One region of the Streptomyces sp. NPDC051041 genome, then DNA from elsewhere that is predicted to be linked to it. Evidence: riboswitches for the same ligand, from Rfam matches in the RefSeq annotation. Region 1 holds a riboswitch; each other region holds the start of a gene.

What was found. Region 1 has a riboswitch for cyclic di-AMP ahead of ACIBAI_RS04645 (NlpC/P60 family protein). Riboswitches for the same ligand answer to the same signal wherever they lie in the genome.
Region 2: linked by a shared signal. The riboswitch ahead of ACIBAI_RS14570 (M23 family metallopeptidase) and the one ahead of ACIBAI_RS04645 (NlpC/P60 family protein) in region 1 are both predicted to bind cyclic di-AMP.
Region 3: linked by a shared signal. The riboswitch ahead of ACIBAI_RS06555 (C40 family peptidase) and the one ahead of ACIBAI_RS04645 (NlpC/P60 family protein) in region 1 are both predicted to bind cyclic di-AMP.

What each region holds. Positions count from the first base shown of each region.
Region 1 covers NZ_JBITFM010000002.1:292,572-296,726, reverse strand. Annotated here, with positions in the region: gene pcrA (DNA helicase PcrA) at 1-1,442, opposite strand, end outside; cyclic di-AMP (ydaO/yuaA leader) riboswitch at 1,845-2,002, shown strand; gene ACIBAI_RS04645 (NlpC/P60 family protein) at 2,011-3,225, shown strand; gene ACIBAI_RS04640 (hypothetical protein) at 3,332-3,685, opposite strand; gene ACIBAI_RS04635 (NlpC/P60 family protein) at 4,144-4,155, shown strand, end outside.
Region 2 covers NZ_JBITFM010000007.1:107,924-112,078, forward strand. Annotated here, with positions in the region: gene ACIBAI_RS14565 (M16 family metallopeptidase) at 1-1,253, shown strand, start outside; cyclic di-AMP (ydaO/yuaA leader) riboswitch at 1,455-1,654, shown strand; gene ACIBAI_RS14570 (M23 family metallopeptidase) at 1,668-2,432, shown strand; gene ACIBAI_RS14575 (GntR family transcriptional regulator) at 2,694-3,389, shown strand; gene ACIBAI_RS14580 (HPr family phosphocarrier protein) at 3,604-3,885, opposite strand; gene ACIBAI_RS14585 (GNAT family N-acetyltransferase) at 4,062-4,155, shown strand, end outside.
Region 3 covers NZ_JBITFM010000003.1:90,977-95,131, forward strand. Annotated here, with positions in the region: gene ACIBAI_RS06540 (helix-turn-helix domain-containing protein) at 1-417, opposite strand, end outside; gene ACIBAI_RS06545 (ATP-binding protein) at 631-1,089, shown strand; gene ACIBAI_RS06550 (DUF6328 family protein) at 1,160-1,726, opposite strand; gene ACIBAI_RS06555 (C40 family peptidase) at 1,810-2,283, opposite strand; cyclic di-AMP (ydaO/yuaA leader) riboswitch at 2,287-2,507, opposite strand; gene ACIBAI_RS06560 (hypothetical protein) at 2,848-3,162, opposite strand; gene ACIBAI_RS06565 (urease subunit gamma) at 3,655-3,957, shown strand; gene ACIBAI_RS06570 (urease subunit beta) at 3,968-4,155, shown strand, end outside.

The sequences.
Region 1 (4,155 bases):
AGGATGCGCCGCAGGGGCACGGAGTCCTCCGGGTTGGCCAGCACCCGCAGGTAGGCCAGGACGTCCCGGACCTCCTTGCGCTCGTAGAAGCGGACGCCGCCGACGACCTTGTAGGGCAGCCCGACGCGGATGAAGACCTCTTCGAAGACCCGGGACTGGGCGTTGGTGCGGTAGAAGACGGCGACGTCGCCCGCCTTCGCCTCGCCCGCGTCGGTCAGGCGGTCTATCTCGTCGGCGACGAACTGCGCCTCGTCGTGCTCGGTGTCGGCGACGTACCCGGTGATCAGGGAGCCCGCGCCCGCGTTGGTCCACAGGTTCTTGGGGCGGCGGGACTCGTTGCGCTCGATGACCGCGTTGGCCGCGCTCAGGATCGTCTGGGTGGAGCGGTAGTTCTGCTCCAGCAGGATCGTCGTGGCGTCCGGGTAATCCTCCTCGAACTGGAGGATGTTGCGGATGGTCGCGCCGCGGAAGGCGTAGATCGACTGGTCGGCGTCGCCCACCACGCACAGCTCTGCGGGGTCCTGGCCCTCGCCGGAGGGGCCCACCAGCTCGCGCACGAGGGCGTACTGGGCGTGGTTGGTGTCCTGGTACTCGTCGACCAGGACGTGGCGGAAGCGGCGGCGGTAGTGCTCGGCGACGTCCGGGAACGCGCGGAGCAGGTTGACCGTCGTCATGATCAGGTCGTCGAAGTCGAGGGCGTTGGCCTCGCGCAGCCGCGACTGGTACAGGGCGTAGGCCTGGGCGAGGGTCTTCTCAAAGCCGTCGGCGGCCTGCGCGGCGAAGTCCTCCTCGTCGATCAGCTCGTTCTTCAGGTTGCTGATCCTGGCGCTGAAGGACTTCGGCGGGAACCGCTTGGGGTCCAGGTCCAGGTCGCGGCAGACCAGGGCCATCAGACGCTTGGAGTCGGCGGCGTCGTAGATCGAGAACGAGGACGTGAAGCCGAGCTTCTTCGACTCGCGCCGCAGGATCCGCACGCAGGCGCTGTGGAAGGTCATCACCCACATCGCGTGCGCGCGCGGGCCGACGAGCTGCTCGACCCGCTCCTTCATCTCGCCGGCGGCCTTGTTGGTGAAGGTGATCGCGAGGATCTGGCCCGGGTGGACGCCCCGCTCGGCCAGCAGGTGGGCGATGCGGTGGGTGAGCACGCGGGTCTTGCCGGAGCCGGCGCCGGCCACGATGAGCAGCGGGGAGCCGGAGTGCACGACGGCGGCGCGCTGGTTGTCGTTCAGCCCCTCCAGGAGCGCGGCGGGGTCCACCACCGGGCGCGGGGCGCCGTCCCGGTAGTAGGCGTCCCGGTCCGGCGGCACGTCGAACTTCCCGCCGAACAGATCGTCCGGAATCGGCTCCGGTACGTGATCGTCCTCGGGCGGCGGGGGCTCTTCCGCAGGGCCGGGGGAGGCCTGGAGGTCCGCCAGGAAGCTGTCGTCAAAGAGGCTGCTCATCGCTCTCCGAGTCTAGGGCTCCCCACCGACAGCCCGCTGCCCGCCCGGGAACATCCCGCGGAACGGGCCTCGCCGGGCCGCGTCCGCGCGGGTCCGCCCGGCCCAGAGCCCGCCCGGGCGCCCGGGTTCCGGCCACGTTCCGGAGGCGCGGCCGCACCGACCGCGACCACCGCCGTCCGGTACGACGCGCGGACGCGCACCCCCTGCGGGAGCCGCCGCCCGGTCTGGTGCCCCACAGGCCGCGCCCGGCGGCTCACCCTGCGCGACCCCCGGACGAAGGTCACGAAAATGTATCGGGCATATCACCCGCCAACCTTCACAGCCGCCGCACGGGTTGGCTACCGTGCGGGCGGGCCGTACGACCCCCACCGGCGAACGTCGCCGGGTCGCGCGGCCTCCGCCGAGTCCGGCGCGCCCGCACGGCGGCCGAGCCGGGGACCCGACCGAGAACCCGGGGTGAATCGGCCCGCTCCGCCCCGCGGGGCAGGGCCGTAGGGCGGCCTTCCGGACCACCCGCCCGAACCCGACAGCCAACCCGGCAGGCGGAGCACGGAAGGAGTCGCCTCCCTTGGCGTCGCACCGCAAACCGCGCACCGCGGGCACCCGCGCAGCAGGCATACGGACCCCCGCCCTCGCCACGGCGGCCCTCGCCTCCGTGGCCCTGCTCCCCCAGACGGCCAACGCCGCCCCCTCGGACGACAGGCCGAGTCTCGAAGAGGTCGAGAAGAAGGTCGACGACCTGTACCGCCAGGCGGAGTCGGCCACCGACGAGTACAACGCGGCCAAGGAGAGGACCGCCGAGCAGCGCAAGCGCGTCGACGCCCTCCTCGACGACGTCGCCCGGCGCGCCCAGAAGCTCAACGAGGCACGCGAGGAACTGGGCTCCTACGCCGCCGCCCAGTACCGCACCGGCGCATCCGTGCCGGACACCGCGACCTTCCTGCTCGCGGACTCCCCGCAGGACTACTTCGACCAGAACCAGCTGATGAGCCGGCTCACCGGCCGGCAGAAGGAAGCGGTCGACGACTACTTCGCGCAGCAGTCGGAGACGATGAGGAAGCGTCAGGAGGCCACCGACAGCCTCGAAAAGCTCACCGACTCGCAGAACGACCTGAAGACGGCCAAGGCCACCGTCCAGCAGAAGCTCGCCGACGCGCGTGACCTGCTGTCGGAGCTGACCGCCGAGGAGAAGGCGCGGCTCGCGGCGATCGAGAAGCGCAAACAGGAGGAGGCCGACCGCAAGGCCGCGGAACTCGCCGAGCGGCAGGCCCGGGAACGGCAGCGGCAGGAGGAGGCCGCCCGGCGGCAGGAGAGCGGCTCATCGGGTTCCGGTTCGAGTGCGTCGCCGTCCGCGCCGGACTCGCCGTCCGCGCCGGACTCGCCGTCCGGGTCGGGCTCGTCGTCCGCGCCGGGCTCCTCCTACGGCACGAAGGCCGGGAAGGCGCTCGCCTTCGCCCGCGACCAGATCGGCAAGCCGTACGTCTGGGGCGCCACCGGCCCCGGGTCCTACGACTGCTCCGGCCTCACCCAGGCCGCCTGGAAGGCCGCCGGGGTCACCCTGCCCCGCACCACCTACGACCAGGTGAACGCGGGCACTACGGTCCCCCTCTCCCAGGCCCGACCCGGCGACCTGGTGTTCTTCTACGACGACGTCACCCACGTCGGCCTCTACATCGGCGACGGCATGATGATCCACGCCCCGAAGCCCGGCGCGTACGTCCGGGAGGAGTCGGTCTACTACGACGGCGAGTCGTCGATCCACAGCGTGGTGCGGCCGGCCTGACGGGCGGGGCCGCCCTCCCCGAACCTGTCCCGCGCGTGCGCGGCGCACGCCGCGCACGCGTGCGGCCGGGGCCCGTGGTCCGGGGGCCGGGCGGTCCCGGGCGGGCTCAGGTCCAGAGCACCGCGATGAAGACGTTCGCGGTGGTGAGGAGTCCCACCAGGCCGAACAGGCTCTTGTCCACCTTCTCCTCGTCCCGCTTCACGTAGACGAGACCGAGGATGACGATCAGCAGTGCCAGCTTCACGCCGATCTTGACGTTGTCGACGGACTGGTCGTCGGCCTGGTTGAGGCCGACCAGGATCACTCCGGTGACCAGCATCGTCAGCGCACCGTGCAGCATCGCCGGGCCGAAGCGGGCGGTGCCCTCGCCCATCGCCTTCACCTGGGTCAGGAAACCGCCCAGGAGCGCGGCGATGCCGATGATGTGCAGACCGACGAAGAGGTGGATGAGTACGTCCATGGGGCCGGAGCCTAGCCAGAGGCCCACGGGCCGTCCGACACCGGCCCGCCCCGCCCCCGTCCCGGTTGGGACCACCCCGGCGGCGCCTGCCCGTACGCACCTCCCGGTGCCTGCCACTGCTCCCCGCCCCGTCCGACACACCGATCATCACACTGGGTAAACAACGTGAACACAGAGAGCGATGACGGGCGCATACGGTCAACTGCCGGTCCGCTCCCGACAGTTCCGTACATCCCGCCACCGGGCCCGTCCGACGAGGCTTAGCGTCCTCCAGCAGGTGACCGGCTCCCCACCGCCGCCCCGCCCGGGGCGGCAGCCGGCGCCGCCGCCGAGGAGGTCCGGCGGCGGTCCGCTCCCCCCGTGCGGACCGCCGCCGGACGCGCGACCCGGTCGTCCGCCCGGTCCCCGGGCGGCCGCGGCACGGGCCCGGCGGCCGTACGAAAGGACGTGGAACCCCGGTGGCAGCGCAC
Region 2 (4,155 bases), on a different contig from region 1:
AGGTCGTCGCCGTCGAGGTCCTCCTCGACGCCCCCCTGGACGCCGAGCCGGCCGGCCTCGACGGCGTCGCCACGATCATGGCGCGGGCCTTCGCCGAGGGCACCGACAAGCACTCCGCCGAGGAGTTCGCCGCCGAGCTGGAGCGCTGCGGCGCCACCCTCGACACGCACGCCGACCACCCCGGCGTACGCCTGAGCCTGGAGGTGCCGGCCTCCCGCCTGGCCAAGGCGCTCGGGCTGGTCGCCGACGCCCTCAGGGCGCCCGCGTTCGCGGACGGCGAGGTGGAGCGGCTGGTGCGCAACCGGCTCGACGAGATCCCGCACGAGCTGGCCAACCCCGCCCGCCGGGCCGCCAAGGAGCTCTCCAGGGAGCTGTTCCCGGCGAGTTCGCGCATGTCGCGCCCGCGCCAGGGCACCGAGGAGACGGTCGCGAACATCGACTCCGCGGCCGTCCGCGCCTTCTACGAGAAGCACGTCCGCCCCGCCACGGCCACCGCCGTGGTCGTCGGCGACCTCACCGGCATCGACCTCGACGCGCTGCTCGGCGACACGCTCGGCGCGTGGACCGGCTCCCCGGCCGAGCCGCGGCCGGTGCCCCCGGTGATCGCCGACGACACCGGCCGGGTCGTCATCGTGGACCGCCCCGGCGCCGTCCAGACGCAGCTGCTGATCGGCCGCACCGGCCCGGACCGGCACGATGGCGTGTGGCCCGCGCAGGTGCTCGGCACGTACTGCCTCGGCGGCACCCTCACCTCCCGCCTGGACCGCGTCCTGCGCGAGGAGAAGGGCTACACCTACGGCGTGCGGGCGTTCGGGCAGGTCCTCAGGTCCTCCCCGGAGGGCACCGGCGCCGCGATGCTCGCCATCAGCGGCTCCGTGGACACCCCGAACACCGGGCCCGCCCTGCGGGACCTGTGGACGGTGCTGCGCACGCTCGCCGAGGAGGGGCTCACCGACGCCGAGCGCGACGTCGCCGTGCAGAACCTGGTGGGCGTGGCGCCGCTGAAGTACGAGACCGCGGCGGCCGTCGCCGCCACCCTGGCCGACCAGGTCGAGCAGCACCTGCCCGACGACTACCAGGCCGCGCTGTACCGCCGGCTCGCCGAGACCGGCACCGTGGAGGCCACCGCGGCGGTCGTGAACGCCTTCCCGGTGGACCGCCTGGTGACCGTCCTCGTCGGCGACGCGGCGCAGATCAAGGAGCCGGTGGAGGCCCTCGGCATCGGTGAGGTCACCGTGGTGTCCGCCGAGTAGCGGCACGCGCGCGCGGGAGCCCTGGCGGCGGATACGTCACCAGGGCTCCCTTATGTAGGGATATGTCCGGATCGGGGCGGAGGTTGCCTGTCCGGCCTGTGGGATGCGCTACAAAACCCGCGTCGTGTTTGGGGTTCGGAAGCCGGCGCGTTTAACGTCTTCCGGGCTGTCCGTCAGGCAGTGCGCCGCACCCGCGGCAGCGGGCAGCCATCGCCGAATCCCCGTACGGCGCGAGCCGGGGGAGCCGGGGACCCACCCTCCTCCCGCCGCCTCCGCGGCCGGAGGGGACCAGCAGTCCCCCCGGGGTGAATCGGGCGCCCGCGCGAACGCGAGGGGGCCCGTAGGAGACCTTCCTGCTCCGAACCCGTCAGCTAACCCGGCAGGCGAGAGGGAAGGAAAGGACCAGCGCACTTCATGGCGTTCACCCGCGCCACCGGGAGGCACCGCCGTTCCGGCCGGCCGCACCGCACCACCGCCCGCGCGGCGGGCGTCGCGGCCCTCACCACCACCGGCGTCATCGGCGCCGCCGCGGCCCCCGCCCTCGCCGCCGGGCCCGCCGCCGAGCAGACCGGCCTCACCCCCGTCCTCGCCCTCGGGGACTCCATGGCCGCCCAGATCGAGGCCCAGGCCGCCGCCCAGAAGCAGGCCGCCGAGGAGGCCGCCGCCGAGAAGCGGGCCGCCCAGATCGCGCGCAAGGAGGCGGCCGAGGCGGCGAAGAAGGCGCGCGAGGCCAAGGAGCGCGCCGCCCGCGAGGCCGAGCGCAAGCGTCTGGACACCTACGTGCCGCCCATCGCCGGCTCCTACGTCTCCACCGGCTACCGGGCCGGCGGCGCCGTCTGGTCCTCCGGCACCCACACCGGCGTCGACTTCCACGCGGCCGGCGGCACCCCCGTCCAGGCGGTCGGCGCCGGCACCGTCGTCGAGGCCGGCTGGGGCGGCGCGTACGGCAACCAGATCGTGATCAGGATGCACGACGGCACGTACACCCAGTACGGCCACCTGTCGTCCATCGGCGTCTCGGTGGGCCAGACGGTGCTCCCGGGCCAGCGGATCGGCCTGTCCGGCGCGACCGGCAACGTCACCGGGCCGCACCTGCACTTCGAGGCCCGCACGGCCGCCGGGTACGGCTCCGACATCGACCCGGTCGCCTACCTCCGCTCGCACGGCGTGGACCTCTGACGCCGCACGCCCCCGTGCACGGGGTCCGCCCCGCGCGCGAGGCCCGGCGCCGCACGCTCCCGTGGGCGTCCGGCGGCGGACGGTTGCGTCTCCCGCGGCCCCGGCTCCCCGAGCCGGGGCTTTCGGCGTTCCGTACGGCCGGATGTCCAAAAAATATCCATGATTTCCGGGCCGCCGTCGGAAATTCCGGCTCATTGCAATAGAGTCACGGAACACGCGTCCATCGTCGGCGTTTCACGGGGATTAAGGCGGAGGTCGGTCATGCGTATTCCGGCGCACTCGGTGTGCACGGCCATCCGGGACGACATCGTCGCGGGTGTCCACGAGCGCGGCAGCCGCCTCACCGAGGAAGTTCTCGCACGCCGCTACGGCGTCTCGCGCGTCCCCGTGCGCGAGGCCCTGCGCACCCTGGAGGCCGAGGGCTTCGTGGTGACCCGGCGGCACGCGGGCGCGTGCGTCGCGGAACCCACCGAGCAGGAGGCCGCCGACCTGCTGGAGATGCGCGGGCTCCTGGAGCCGCTCGGCGCCTCCCGGGCCGCCCAGCGGCGCACCGAGGCCCATCTGAAGGTGCTGCGCGGCCTGGTGAGGATCGGCCAGGAGCGCGCCCGCCGGGGCGGCGGCGAGGACCTGCGCTCCCTGGGCGGCTGGTTCCACGAGACGCTCGCCCAGGCTTCCGGCAGCCCCGCGCTGACCGCGACGCTGACCCAGCTGCGCCACAAGATCGCCTGGATGTACACCGTGCAGGCGCCCGCCGGCCCCGTGGAGACCTGGGCGGAGCACGGGGCGATCGTGGACGCCGTGGCGCGCGGCGACAGCGAACGCGCGCGGGCGCTGACGGCGCTGCACAACGAGCGCGCGGCCGCCGCGCACCGGCTGCGGTTCGCCCCGGGCGCGGACCGCCCGGAGCGTGTGAGGAATTCGCAACCTCCCGTAAACATGCCGAGCCTGCGGCATTAACAAGGAGGCCGTATACAAAGAGCAGGAAATCCGGGGGGATTTTTCCTGCTGCCCGGAAGTGGAAAATCAGAAGGGCTCGCCCGGTAATTCGGACGAGCCCTTCGGGGGTGTGGGACGGCGTCCCGGAATCGACGGCGTCCCCGCCGCCGACCGGAAATCCGACCGTGCGCGGCCGGCCCCGCGAAAACCGCGCCGGTTCAGCCGCGCAGGGGCGTCAGACGGTCTCGGGGAGCTCCTCCAGGCCCTCGGAGACCAGCTTCGCCAGCCGGTCCAGGGCGGCGTCGGCGCCCTCGGCGTCCGACGCGAGGACGATCTCCTCGCCGCCCTGGGCGCCCAGGCTCAGGACGGCCAGCATGGAGGCCGCGTTGACGGGGGTGCCGCCTGCCTTGGCGATCGTCACCGGGACGCCTGCGGCCGTGGCGGCTCGGACGAAGATGGAGGCGGGGCGGGCGTGGAGGCCCTCGGCCCAGCCGACGTTGACGCGGCGCTCAGCCATGTGTTGCTGCCCTTCGGTGTTCAGGGTTGTCTAGACCAGTTTCCCATATCGTGAAGCATGCCCGGAGGGACGCGCGTCCCTCCGGGGCGGCGTTCGGGCCGCGGCCTCGGCCCGAACCTCCGTCCCCCACAGCCTGCCCCGCGCCGTCGCCGGACGCGAGCCTTACGCTGGGGCCCATGCAGACCTCGCCGGACCGGCACGAGTACCCCGCCCACTGGGAGGCCGACGTGGTGCTGCGCGACGGCGGCACCGCGCGCATCCGCCCCATCA
Region 3 (4,155 bases), on a different contig from region 1:
CGCGGCCCGCGTCACCGCCCGGGCGTACTCCGACGTCTGCAGCAATCCGGGCACGACGGTGGTCTCCAGCGTGCGCATCGCCGCGGCCTGGGACTCCAGGCTGATGAAGTCCCGGTAGGTCGGCGGCAGCACCCCCCGGTACGCGTGCCACCAGTGGTGCCGGCCGCCCCCGGCGTCGGAGCCGGCCAGGACCAGCAGCAGGTCCCGCAACTGGGCGTCCCGCACCTCGTAGGCGTCCAGGAGCAGGCGCACATCGGCCGGTTTCACCCCGCTCGTGCCGGTCTCGATCCGGCTCACCTTCGACTGGTGCCAGCCCACCAGGCGAGCCGCCTCACCACTGGTGAGCCCCGCCGCGGCGCGCAGCGCGCGCAATTCGGCACCCAGTTTCCGGCGGCGCACCGCGGGACCGTGCTGCATGGGCTCCTCCTTACCCCCTCCGCGCCGCCCCCGTACGGTCTCGCGCCGCAGACTTCACCGTATCGGGCGACAGATATATGCATATCTCGATGGATCGCCGTCCTCACCGGCCCGGTGATGGCACTCTGACGGCGAGGCACCAGTCCGGGACCGTACTCGAACCATCCGCTGTCGTGTCGGACCGCGGTCCCGGGGGAAAGGGACGACGCCGTCATGGCAGACCATCTGGAAGCATCCGTCACTCTGCCGAGCGAGCCCGCCTCGGTCTCCGCGGCCCGCGCCCATGTGGCCGGCACGCTCCTGGAGTGGGGTCTGCCGGCGGACGCGGACATGGCCGACACCGTCCGCCTCATCGTCTCCGAACTCGCCACCAACGCCGTTCAGCACACCCTCGGCCGGTCGCCCACCTTCACCGCGGCCCTCGCCCTCGATCCGGACGGCCGGCTGCGCATCGAGGTCACCGACGGTCACCCGCGCTTCCCGAAGCGACTGCCCGCCGCCGTCCAGCAGGACAACGGCCGCGGAATGGTGATCGTCCGCTGGCTGACGGCGGAGCACGGCGGCCGGCTGACCGTCCGGCCGACCCGTGAGGGCGGCAAGACGGTCTCCGTCGAACTGCCGTGGCAGGTTCCGGCCGAGCCCCTCCCGACGGCGGGCCGGCAGGAGCCGTAACGGTCACGCGACCGCCCGGCGCACTCCGCCAGGGGGCCGGGAGGCGCCGCCGGCCGGGGCGCCGGGAGGGTCACCGGTGCCGCGCCGGCGGCACCCGGGGCGGCACCGCTGCGCGAGCCCGGGGAGCCGGCCGGACGACGGCGGGCCCCCGGCCCTGGTCCGGGCCCGCGCGCCGGACCAGCAGGGGCAGCAGCCCCCACAGGCCGAGGCACACCAGGAGGGTCGCCGCGCCGGCGGCCAGCCCGCCGGCCCGGCTCGTCGTCACGTCCACCACGAGCGTCACCGACCCGGTGAACGCGAGCACCAGCACGCCCAGGCCGGCCGTGGCGAGCCGTGAGGACACCTGCACGACACGGGGCTTGGCGCCCTTCTGGAAGAGCGAGCGGTGCAGGGCGGCCGGTGCCGTGAAGAGCGCGGCCGAGAGGACCGCGAGCAGCAGCGTGGCGACGTACACGGCGCGCTGGACGGAGTCGAGGTCCTCGAAGCGCTCGGTGAAGGCCAGCGACAGCAGGAAGGCGAACAGGATCTGCACGCCGGTCTGGGTGACGCGCAGCTCCTGGAGCAGTTCACCGAAGTTGCGGTCCGCGCGTTCCAGCGGCGTCTCGTTGCGTGCGGTGCAGGGACGGTGGTCGGCCATGGCGCCACGGGTAACCACGTGGACCCGCGTCACGCCCCGAGGGGGCGGCGGCGCCCCGACACGCCGCCGCCCCGCCGGGAGGGTCAGCTGACCCGGCCGTACCAGACGCTCTTGGTCCAGATCTTCTGCAGGCGCACCACGTCCCCGGTCTTCGGGGCGTGCCAGATCTTGCCGCTGCCGGCGTAGATGCCGACGTGGTACACGTTCGAACCCGAGTGGAAGAACACCAGGTCCCCGGCCCTGCGGCTCTTGGCGGAGATGTGGCGGGTCTTGTTGTACTGCTGGGCCGCCGTGCGCGGCAGCTTCTTGCCGGCCTTCTTGAACGAGTACAGCGTCAGCCCGGAGCAGTCGAACCGGGACGGCCCGGCGGCGCCCCACTTGTACGGGGAGCCCTTCTTGGAAGCCGCCACCTGGAGCGCCTTCGTCGCCGGACTCGCCGCCGCCGCTTCGGAGGCGACACCCGGGACCGCGATCGAGCCGCCCACGGCGGCGATGGTCAGGGCCGAGGCCGTACCGGCCCGGGCCATGAGCGACGGGACACGATTGAGCGCAGTCATGCGCAACCCTTCGTCAGCCGCCTGTGAAGGATGACCTGTCGGATTCGGGCTGGCGAAGTTGCCCGGCCGCTGACGCGGCTTCACCCCAAGGGCTGCTCGGCCCGGCGTCTCCCGTGCGGGGACGACCGTTCCGGCGACCCGTCGTGCTTGGGTCCTCCACTCCTGCCGATCCACTCCTGTCGACCGGTCGTCCGGGCGGCGGCAGGACTCGGCGTCCGCCCGGACCGCCCCGCCGCGGTGGCGGGGGCTTGTCGTCAGACAGGGATCTTGGCGCATGGATGTCCGAAAATCCCAATGGAACCGGGGATTTGTGTTGTTACTCACCACTCACCCGTTCGGGTGGACAGGTGTGCGTCCGAGTCGCTGTCAAGACCGCCCGCACCCCTCGGACCAGCGAAGAAACCCTCCCATTCCACCCTCGGGACGCGGCTGTTGCGCAACCTCGAAGGCCCCGAAAGAGCAGGAATGCGTACGCCGATAGGAGGTAAGCCGTTCAGCCGGTTCCAACGGCGGTCCGGGACGCTCCGCCGCCGGGCGGGCGGCCCGGCCCGGGCGCGGCGTGCCTCAACTGTCGGAGCGCGGCGGCAGGGTGACGCGCGCCGTGCGGCGCTCGCCGTCCAGCGCCCGAAGCGCCCGCGCCAGCGTGCGGGCGTGCAGTCCGTGCTCGCCGCGGTGGTGCATCAGCGCGAGCGCGTCACGCAGTGCGGCGGCCTTGCCGACCAGCGCCTGGGCGGCGCGCAGTCCGCGGTAGGTGTCGCCGTGGTGCGCCGGGTCGATCCGGCCGAGCGGATCGACCACGTCGAGGTAACGGCCGATCAACTCGGCCTCGGCGCCGGTGAGCGCGGGCAGCGGCGGAGGTTCGGCATCGCGGCGGAACACCGGGGGCCCGCGGCCTCGTAGCGGGCCGCCCGGCGGGAGAGGGCCGCGCACCTCGTCCGCCGCGGCGGGGACGCCTTCCCGCGGCCGGCGGCCCGGACGCGGCCGGGGCCCGCGGCGCCGACGGATCCAGCGGCCGTCCCCCGGGAAGGGGCGCGGCGCGGCCCGGGAGCGCGCCGTCGAGGCCCGTCAGGGGGCCGGGACGGTGCGCGCGGTCGTCCCGCCGGACCGCGGGCCCGCGCGACGACCGCCGCCGTGCCGGACCCCGTGGCCCGGCGGCCCCTCCCCGGCCCCGCCCGGTCGGCGTGCCGCGGGACGGCCCGCGGGCCTCGGCGGGGGAGCCCGCACCGGATCGGGGAACGGGCGGGCCATCACGCGGTTAACGCGCCCGAAACCCGCCCCGATTAGCCTGCCCCCTCATGCCACCAGGGATTTTGCCCCGGGGCTGCGGCGACCGGACCCCGCACGGTCCGGAGCGAGATGGTGAGGTGGGACGTGCAACTGACCCCGCACGAGCAGGAGCGGCTGCTCATCCATGTGGCCGCCGACGTGGCCGAGAAGCGCCGGGCCCGCGGCCTGAGACTGAACCACCCGGAGGCGGTCGCGCTCATCACGTCGCACCTCCTCGAAGGCGCGCGGGACGGCCGCACCGTCGCCGAGCTCATGGCCTCCGGACGCACGCTGCTCACCCGGGACGACGTGATGGAGGGCGTCCCGGAGATGATCCACGACGTGCAGGTCGAGGCGACCTTCCCGGACGGCACCAAGCTCGTCACCGTCCACGAGCCGATCGTCTGACGGGGGCCCGATGATCCCCGGAGAGATCCTGTTCGCCGACGGGCCGATCGCCTGCAACGAGGGCCGCGAGGTCACCCGGCTGACCGTCCTGAACGCGGCCGACCGGCCCGTCCAGGTCGGCTCCCACTACCACTTCGCCGAGGCCAACCCCGGCCTGGAGTTCGACCGCGCCGCCGCACGCGGCAAGCGGCTGAACGT